3 regions of the Solwaraspora sp. WMMD1047 genome follow, and region 1 is predicted to be linked to each of the others. Evidence: riboswitches for the same ligand, from Rfam matches in the RefSeq annotation. Region 1 holds a riboswitch; each other region holds the start of a gene.
The links. Region 1 has a riboswitch for cobalamin ahead of O7627_RS26500 (CbtB-domain containing protein). Riboswitches for the same ligand answer to the same signal wherever they lie in the genome.

Region 1 (3,213 bases):
CCGCAACTGGTCGAGCTGTCCGTCATGGTCCACCTGCGGGTGCTTGCGTGCGGTGCCGCAGCAACAGCCCCGGCACAACGTCAGCACGCAGCCCAGCGGCCGACCGGGCGGCGGCGCCACCCCGCCCGCCGGATCAGCCGGCGGCCGGTGGGGCCACCGTGGCCGGGTCCGGCGTCGAGCCCGGGTCCGTCGCTGTACCCGCGCCGCCGCCGGCCGCCGTGCGCGGCGTCAGCAACAGCCCGAAGGCGAATCCGAGACCGGCCCACAGGGTGGCCAGCTCGGCGATGGAGGCGAGCCGGAACTCCCAGAGCAGCCCCGCGGGCACGTCCGCCGGCACCAGATCGGGAGTCGCCGGCCAGGCCACCAGGACCAGCAGGTTGCCGAGCACCCCGGCCAGCACCGCCCCGGCGGCGGCGTGCGACCCGGACCAGCCCCGGCCGGCCAGCCCGTCCCGGACCAGGAACGCCAGCCAGGTGAAACCGACCGCCGCGATGATCAGGCTGAAGTACTGCCAGGTGCGGGTGGTCACCGTGGCGGGGTCGCCCACGCCGGGCGGATTGGCCGGGTATTTCAGCGCGGGTAGCAGAGAGACGGCCACGAAGCCGCACCCGGCCAGTACCGCGGCCCGGGCCAGGTCGGTGCCGCCCGGCAGGCGGTGCCGGACCCGGGCGAAGACCACGGCCAGCACCAGGCCGAGGCTGACCGCGACCAGCACCGCCGCGACCATCCCGCCAACCACCTGCATGGCACGGCCGACCAGCTCATGCTCGTGGCCGCCGGGTTCGCCGGCGGAGCGCGCCTCCTCGACCACCAGCGCAGCGTCGATGGCGGGTTCGACCAGGAGCAGGGCGACGAGGGCAGCCAGCAGCCCGGCGATCAGGCCGGCCAGCAGGCCCCGGCGCAGTACGAAACCAAGCGTCAGAGTCCGCATCGGAGCGCCCCGGGCTCAGTGACAGGGCACGCCGAGCGCGTGGCGCCCGTCGTGGGTGAACTCGTGTACGTACTCGGCGTAGCTCGCCAGCACGGCGCCGTTCTCCTGGAGCACCAGGTAGACGACGGCGACGGCGAACGCGACGGCGAGCCAGGCCAGGGCGGGCACCCGGATCGGCGCGGTCGCGGCGGGCACGGTGACAGGGGGCATCGCGGTAATCCTCTCGTCCATTCCTCGTGGCGATTACCTTGCTGTGCCGCGGCCGGTCTCCTGGCTCCCGGATCACCGCGCCCGTCCAGCCTTCCCAGATCGGCATCGACCCAGTGGCGGAGCGGACGAGCACTCCCCGGTCACAGTGGCGAGGACCACGCCGGATTCACACCGGCTTCCCGAACACCGCGGCTCTGGCAGCGTAGCCGCCGGTCAGCCCCCGCCACAATGGTCGGGCCAGCCCGGCCGCCGGCCCACGGGTGTGCGATGGTGCCCGGATGAGCACCCGGGTCCTGATTCTGGGCGGCACGGCGGAGGCCCGCGAGCTGGCCGCCACGCTGGTACCCCGGCCGGACGTGATGATCATCTCCTCGCTGGCCGGTCGGGTACGCGATCCGCGGCTGCCGGTGGGCGCGGTCCGGATCGGCGGGTTCGGTGGTCCGGCGGGGCTGGCCCGGTGGCTGGCCGAGCAACGCATCACCGCCGTCATCGACGCCACCCACCCGTACGCGGCCCGGATCCGGACCGCCGCGGTGGTCGCCGCCGCCGAGGTGGGCGCCGCCCACCTGCGGCTGGAACGTCCGGGATGGACGGCGCAGCCGGGCGATCGCTGGCACCGGGTGCCGGGCTACGCCGAGGCCGCGGCCCTCCTGCCCCAGCTCGGGCGGCGGATCTTCCTCACCACCGGCCGGCAGCACCTGGCCGAATTCACCGGCCGGTCCGAGCTGTCGTTCCTGGCCCGGTTCGTCGACCCGCCGGACGAGCCGGTCCCGGCCAACGTCCGGGTCCTCCTCTCCCGGGGCCCGTACGACGCCGCCCGGGAGGCCGAACTGCTCCGCCGGCACCGGATCGAGGTGCTGGTGACCAAGGACAGCGGCGGTTCGCTGACAATCGGCAAGCTGACCGCCGCCCGGGAGCTCTCGCTACCGGTGGTGATGATCGACCGGCCACCGCCGGACCCGGCCAGCCGGCCGGCCGATGTGGTCTCCGATGTCGCCGGGGCACTCGACTGGCTGGCCCGGTCCGCTCAGCCGGCCGCCGCGGCCGGGCCACCATCCGGCACAGCCGGGCGGTCGGCGGGCACCGCCGGACCGCCTGCCGGCACTGCCGGGCCGTCGGCGGGGTAGTCGCGGGGCGTCCAGACCACGGCGGTACCGTCCGGCCGCCGGGTGACCCGGGTGGTCGACGAGCCGATTATCAGCAGGCAGCGCATGTCCACAGTGTCGGGATCGAGCCGGCCGAGCTCCACCAGGGTGACCGACTCGGTCGGCCCGCCGACGTCCCGGGCGACCACCACCGGGGTGCCCGGGGCCCGGTGCCGCAGCAACAGGTCACGGGCGGCGGCCACCTGCCAACGCCGGCTCGCCGAGGCCGGGTTGTAGATCGCCATCACCAGGTCGGCCGAGGCGGCAGCGGCAAGTCGGGCCTCGATCACCGGCCACGGCTTGAGCCGATCGGAGAGCGACAACACCGCGTAGTCATGGCCGAGCGGCGCGCCGACCCGACTCGCCGCCGCCTGGGCCGCGGTCAGCCCCGGCAGCACCCGGACCGGCACCCGGGCGAACCGATCGTCATCGGCCGCGACGGCCAGCACCGCGGTGGCCATCGCGAACACCCCGGGATCGCCCGAGGAGACCACCGCGACCCGCGACCCCGCCAGGGCCAGCTCCAACGCGTGCCGGGCCCGGTCGGCCTCGACCTGGTTGTCCGAGGTGTGGCGGTGCTGCCCGGGCCGGCGCGGAACCCGGTCGACGTACGGCCCGTACCCGATCAGATGCTCGGCCTCCCGCAGTGCCCGCGTCACCTCCGGCGTCCGCCAGCCGGGACCGGCCGGCCCCAGACCGACCACCACGACCTCGCCGCGGTCCGGCGGCTTCCCGGCCGGCGCCGCGTCGTCCGATCCGGCGGCCACGGCGGCGTTCCCCGGGCCGGCGTCCGCGGCGGTCGCGGCCGCGCTCGCCGGGCTCGGCACGATCGCGATCGAGAAGTACGGCACGGCCGCCGGATCGACCTCCGCCAGGGGCAGCTGCCGGGACCGGTTCGTGGTGGCCCGCTCGACGTACCATGCCTCG
Region 2 (3,213 bases), 5.5 Mb from region 1:
TGCCCGACCGGTCCGACGACGGGGTCGGCATCCTCGACTTCCCACCCGCCGACTCGGCCTACCACAACTACGCCGAGCTGACCGCGGCCGTGAACAAGGTGGTCGCCGACCACCCGAGCATCGCCCGCAAGATCAGCATCGGCTCCTCGTACGAGGGTCGCGACCTGATGGCGGTGAAGATCTCCGACAACGTCGGCACCGACGAGAACGAGCCGGAGATCCTCTTCAACTCCCAGCAGCACGCCCGCGAACACCTCACCGTCGAGATGGCCGTCTACCTGCTCAACATGTTCACCGACAACTACGGCAGCGACTCCCGGATCACCAACGTCGTCAACACCCGGGAACTCTGGATCATCCCCACCGTCAACCCCGACGGCAGCGAGTACGACATCGCCACCGGCTCCTACCGCTCCTGGCGCAAGAACCGGCAGCCGAACAGCGGATCGTCCTACGTGGGCACCGACCTGAACCGGAACTGGAGCTTCAACTGGGGCTGCTGCGGCGGCTCGTCGTCGTCCACCTCGTCGGACACCTACCGCGGCCCGTCGGCGTTCTCCGCGCCGGAGACCAGCGCGCTGCGCAACTTCGTCAACAGCCGGGTGGTCGGCGGGACGCAGCAGATCAAGGCCAACATCGACTTCCACACCTACTCGCAGCTGGTGCTCTGGCCGTACGGCTACACCACCGCCAACACCGCACCCGGGATGAGCGCCGACCAGTACAACACCTTCGCCACCATCGGCTCCCAGCTGGCGGCCACCAACGGCTACACCCCGGAACAGTCCTCCGACCTCTACATCACCGACGGCAGCAGCATCGACTGGATGTGGGCCACCCACGGCATCTGGGCGTACACCTTCGAGATGTACCCCGGGTCCGCCTCCGGCGGCGGCTTCTACCCGCCCGACGAGGTGATCTCCGCCCAGACCTCCCGCAACCGGGACGCGGTGCTGATCCTGAGCGAGTACGCCGACTGCCCGTACCGGGCGATCGGCAAGCAGGCCGAGTACTGCGGGACCGGCGGCGGCACCACCGTCTGGTCGGACACCTTCGAGACGGCGACCGGCTGGACGGTCAACCCGGCCGGCACCGACACCGCCACCACCGGTGCCTTCGAGCGGGGTGCCGCCCAGGCGACCAACTCCAGCGGCGCCAAGCAGCTCACCCCGTACGCCGGCAGCAACGACCTGGTCACCGGCCGGCTGGCCGGCTCCGGAGCCGGCGACTACGACCTGGACGGCGGGGTCACCACGGCCCAGTCGCCGGCCATCGCGCTGCCCTCCTCGGGCACCCTCACCCTCTCGTTGGCCTGGTATCTCGCGCACGGCTCGAACTCGTCGTCCGCCGACTACCTGCGGGTCAGCGTGGTGCACAGCGGCGGTACGACCACCCTGTTCAGCCAGGCCGGCGCGGCCACCAACCGCAACGGAAGCTGGGCGGTGGCCAACCTGAACCTGACCCCGTACGCCGGGCAGTCGGTCCGGATCGTGGTGTCGGCGGCGGACGCCGCCACCGCGAGCCTGGTCGAGGCCGCCGTCGACAACGTCACCATCACCAGTTCCTGAACCGACCCGCGACGCAGCCGGGTCCCGGCCGACCGGATCGGCCGGGACCTGGTGCGTTACCGTTCTTCCGACCACCCCGTAGCGAAGCCGGTGCGAATCCGGCGCTGTCCCGCAACTGTGATGCCCCTCTGACCGGGGGGGCCGAGCCAGGTCGCCTGCGGACTGGTCGCGACAAGCGCTCTCGAGGAGGGGCGCCTCGCGGGCGGGCGGCGCGCAGCGGTGTCCCCTGTCGGCGAAGCACCAGATCCTCGACCGACAGGAGGACCGATGAGACGTACCCCGAGAATTCTGGCCGCCGCGTTCGCGGCGGTGGCCCTGACCCTCGCCGGCTGCGCCGACGATTCCGCCGGCGAACCGGCCACCGGTGGCAGCAGCGCCGCCAGTTATCCGGTGACGGTGGGCGAGGTCACCCTCGACGCCCGCCCGGAGCGGATCGTCTCGCTGTCGCCGACCGCCACCGAGATGCTCTTCGCGATCGGCGCCGGCGGCCAGGTGACGGCGGTCGACGACAACTCCAATTACCCGCCCGAGGCGCCCCGGACCGAACTCTCCGGCTTCCAGCCGAACGCGGAGGCGATCGCCGCCCAGAACCCGGACCTGGTGGTCCTCGCCAACGACACGAACAAGGTCGTCGACCAACTCACCCAGCTCAAGATCCCGGTCTATCTGGCGTCGGCCGCGGTCACCCTGGACGACACCTACCGGCAGCTCGACGAGCTGGGCACCCTGACCGGCAACCGGGACGCCGCCGCCGACGTGGTGACCCGGATGAAGGACGACATCGGCAAGCTGGTCGGCGACCTGCCCACCCGGTCGGAGCCGCTCACCTACTACTACGAGCTCGACCCGACCTTCTACACGGTGACCAGCAAGACCTTCGTCGGGTCGCTGTTCGCCATGGTGGGCCTTGCGAACATCGCCGACGCGGCCGACACCGACGGGGCGGCCGGCGGCTACCCGCAGCTCTCCGAGGAGGTGCTGATCGCCGCCGACCCGGACTTCGTCTTCCTGGCCGACACCAAGTGCTGCGCCCAGTCGGCCGAGACGGTCGCCGCGCGCGGCGGCTGGGCCGGGATCAGCGCCGTCCGGGACGGCCGGGTCGTCGCCCTGGACGACGACATCGCCTCCCGCTGGGGGCCCCGGGTGGTCGACCTGGTCCGGGCGATCGTGGACGCGGTCGCCAAGGTGCCGGCGTGAGCGACCGGCCGTGAGAGTGGCCCGGTTGCGGCCCTGGTGGCTGGCGGTCGGGCTGCTCGCGGTCGGGCTGGCGGGTCTGGCCGGCCTGGCGTTCGGGCCGGTCAGCCTGCCACCGGGCGGGGTCGCCCGGGAACTGCTCGACCTGCTCCCCGGGGTACGCCTGGAGAGCGGCCTGACCGAGCGGGAGGCGGCCATCGTCACCGAGCTGCGGCTGCCGAGGGTGGTCCTCGGGCTGCTGGTCGGCGGCATGCTGGCGTTGGCCGGCGGCTGCTACCAGGGGGTGTTCCGCAACCCGCTCGCCGACCCGTACCTGCTCGGGGTGGCGGCCGGGGCCGGGCTGGCGGTGACCGCGGTGATCTCGCTGCGGCTCGGCGCCGGCCCGGACAGCGCCGACAGCACCGGCGACGTCACCGCCGAGCTGCCGGTGAGCGTGCCGCTGGCCGCGTTC
Region 3 (3,213 bases), 1.2 Mb from region 1:
CGCCCGGTCAGATGGGCGGCATGGACGCGCTGCAGGCAGGCGGCCATCCAGGCATGATCGTCGGCGGTGTCGGATTCGAAGGCCCGCTTGTGCGGGGTGAGGCCGAGGGCGACAACGTCGTCGACGCTCATCTCCAAGGCGTGGTCGCGTTCCTGCAACACGACGGCGAGTCGCCGGGCCAGCGTCTTGGGGCGCATGCCCGGCACGCTCTCGTCGTCCAGCCGGACGTCACCCGGATACGGCCGCAGCGCGCGGTAACCGGTGCGCAGCAGAGTGGTCTTCCCGGCGCCGTTCGGGCCGAGGACGCCGGCCAGGGCGCCGCGCCGGACGGTGAGTGACACCTCGTGGACGAGGTCACGGCCGCCGAGGTGCACAGTGACGGTGTCGAATTCGAGGATCATCCGGCGCCGTCCGCGACCCTGCGGCGCAGCAACCAGAAGAAGAACGGGCCGCCGCACAACGCCGTCAGCACGCCGAGCGGGAGCTCCCGGGGAGCTGCCACGGTCCGGGCGGCGAGATCGGCCAGCACCAGGAACGATGCGCCTGCCAGCATCGCCACGGGCAGCACGATTCGATGGTCGCTGCGCCCCAGGACGAGCCGTACCGCGTGCGGGGCCATCAGCCCGACGAACCCGACGGCCCCGGCCCCGGCGACGGCTACCCCGGTGATCAGGGAGCCGACGACCAACAGCAGGGAGCGTTCCCGGGTGGTGTCCACGCCGAGGGTGGCGGCGGACTCCTCGCCGCCGGTGAGCGCATTGAGTGCTCGCCCCCGAGCCTGCAGCACGACCCCACCGGCGAGTACGACGGCGATGGTCAGGGCCACGATGTCCCAGCGGGCGCCGGCGACGGTACCGAGCAGCCAGAACAGCACACCGCGAACCGCCTCGTCGTCGGGGGAGGTGATCACCAGGTAGCTTGTCGCTGCCGACAGCACGTACGACACCACGACACCGGCGAGCACCATCCGCACGGGTCCGGTCCTCCCACCGCCGCGGCCGAGCGTGACGACGAGCAGCACCGACAGCAGCGCGCCCAGGAACGCGCCGGCCGGCAGGGCATACACACCCCAACTGGACAGCACGCCGAGCAGCGCCACGGCGGCGGCCCCCACCGAGGCGCCGGAGGAGACGCCCAGCAGGTAAGGGTCGGCCAGCGGGTTGCGCAGCAGTGTCTGCATGACCGCGCCCACCGCGGCGAGCCCGGCGCCGACGGCGGCGGCCAGCGCCGCCCTCGGCAGGCGTACCAGCCATACGATCTGCTCGTCGCCGCGTGGCCAGGTCACCGCGACCGGGTCCAGCAGCAGCCCGCCGGTGTGATTCCAGGTGACCCCCCACACCGTGGTTGCCTTGACCTGGACCGGCCCGAGGCTGACCGCCGCGGTCAGGCAGGCGGTGGTGACGACGAGCAGAACACCGATGACGGCGATGGACGGCAGCCTACGGGCGGGCACGCCCGCGCCCACCAGCCATCAGGCGTTGTTGCGGGTGCCTCCGGGGAGGCATGACATCGACCACGGTTTCTCCACACCTCGTAGAGCCGTTGCACAGCAAGTCGTGGTCGGTCTTCTGACTCCCGGATCGTCGCGGGCACCCCGCCTTCCCGGGCCGCAAAGCCCAGTGGCGTCCTGTACGGGTACACACTTCCCCGGTCACAGCTGCGAGGGCAGTGCCGGATTCGCACCGGCTTCCCACTACCGCGACTTGGTTCGGACGACCGGAAGGTAACACATGCCACGCATGCCACGCACCTGCCGACCTGCTGCGTCCCGTCGCCGTGGGATCAGTGCGGCAGCGGCGTGAGCCGCAGCGCGCCGGCGTCTGCGAGAGCCTGCCCGAGCCGAGCACCGCCGAGAAGCGGGAACGCGGCCGCAGCATTGCTGTAAAGGCCGGGGACGACCACCCGCACGACCCGCAGCCCGGCCGCACGAACATCGGGTGTGGTCACGTTGACGGCGACGACGTCGAAACCCTTCGCGCGTACGGTGTCGACGAGCAGCCGGGCACGAAGGGTTGCCGTGGCGGCGGGCTGACCGGGGCTGATCGGTGCCGGTTCGGCCGGCCATCCGTCCACGACTTCGATCAGCGCGTGTGCCAGCCGCGGATCGAGGTATGCCTGCATGTGGCAGCCGGGGTCGGTGGCGTCGTGCCAGTCGCTGCGATAGTCGTCGAGGTAGGCGCGGTCGGCGCGCCAGGGTTTCAGTGGGCTGCCGGGGGTTGCGGCCACGGCGGCGAAGGCACCGTGGGGATCGTCGAGATCGCGCATCACCATCTGGATGTGCAGCGCCTCGGCCAAGGCTTTGCCGGCGGCGGTGTCGCTGTCGGGGTGGCAGGCGGTGCCGAGGGTGACGTATCCGTCGGCGGTGTCGTGCACCAGTGCTCCGAGGACCGGCATCCCGAGATCGGAGGGGAAGCGGCAGAGCCTTGTCCGCAGCTTTCCATCGGCGCCGGCGGCCAGGCCCGCCAGCCGGTCCGGCATCGGCAGACGCGTCCCGGTGCGGCTGGTCATCCAGGTCAGGGTCATCGCGTCCCGTTCGATGGCTTCGGCCAGCGCGCTGGCCACGGCGGCGTCGGTCGAGGTTCCTGCCCCGATGCCGGCGTACGCCGTGGCGACGGTGGCGGGCAGGTCCCGGAACAGGTAGCTCGTCCACACCAGTGCGGCCGGAACCCAGACCGGTCCGCCGTCGGGCAGCCGATGGCCGCAGACCCACTCGGCGGGCAGATCGTGGGTGAACGGCACGAACGGAAACCCGGCGGCGGTGTACTGGCCGGTCGCGTACAGCGGCAGCCCTGCCGGGTCGATGGCCTGCTCACCGCAGTCGGTCAGCGTGCGCCACGACGCGACACGCAACCCCGGCGGGACCAGGTTGCCGCAGTAACGTTCGACGGCTTCACCGAGCGCTGCGCCGGTGGCGGCGCCCGGATCCCACAGCGCCGCGCCCATGCCGGACGGGTCGCTGCGCCACCCGCTGAACGCCGTCGTGTCACTGATGACCGATCGGACCAGGTGCAGGGCCTGCGGCAGGCGGGGGTGACGAGGATAGGGCTCGATGCGGCTGACCACTCCGGTGCGGGGGTCGACGAGCGGGCTTCCCGAAGTCACGAGTACGGAAGGGGGTCGAGTACCAGGTTCTCCTCGCGCAGCGGTGCGGGCGCCCACCCGAGGCGGGCCGGTTCGTCGTACAGCCGCGCGACGCCGAGCAGCGGGAACGCG

Region 2: another riboswitch for cobalamin. It lies ahead of O7627_RS01250 (ABC transporter substrate-binding protein); the one in region 1 lies ahead of O7627_RS26500 (CbtB-domain containing protein).
Region 3: another riboswitch for cobalamin. It lies ahead of O7627_RS32260 (iron ABC transporter permease); the one in region 1 lies ahead of O7627_RS26500 (CbtB-domain containing protein).

The regions. Positions count from the first base shown of each region.
Region 1 covers NZ_JARUBL010000001.1:5,812,274-5,815,486, forward strand. Annotated here, with positions in the region: gene O7627_RS26490 (hypothetical protein) at 1-84, opposite strand, end outside; gene O7627_RS26495 (CbtA family protein) at 134-931, opposite strand; gene O7627_RS26500 (CbtB-domain containing protein) at 947-1,141, opposite strand; cobalamin riboswitch at 1,174-1,347, opposite strand; gene O7627_RS26505 (cobalt-precorrin-6A reductase) at 1,420-2,268, shown strand; gene O7627_RS26510 (precorrin-2 C(20)-methyltransferase) at 2,169-3,213, opposite strand, start outside.
Region 2 covers NZ_JARUBL010000001.1:275,249-278,461, forward strand. Annotated here, with positions in the region: gene O7627_RS01245 (M14 family zinc carboxypeptidase) at 1-1,568, shown strand, start outside; cobalamin riboswitch at 1,605-1,746, shown strand; gene O7627_RS01250 (ABC transporter substrate-binding protein) at 1,836-2,765, shown strand; gene O7627_RS01255 (iron ABC transporter permease) at 2,776-3,213, shown strand, end outside.
Region 3 covers NZ_JARUBL010000001.1:7,055,610-7,058,822, forward strand. Annotated here, with positions in the region: gene O7627_RS32255 (ABC transporter ATP-binding protein) at 1-401, opposite strand, end outside; gene O7627_RS32260 (iron ABC transporter permease) at 398-1,453, opposite strand; cobalamin riboswitch at 1,541-1,736, opposite strand; gene O7627_RS32265 (YcaO-like family protein) at 1,783-3,159, opposite strand; gene O7627_RS32270 (YcaO-like family protein) at 3,099-3,213, opposite strand, start outside.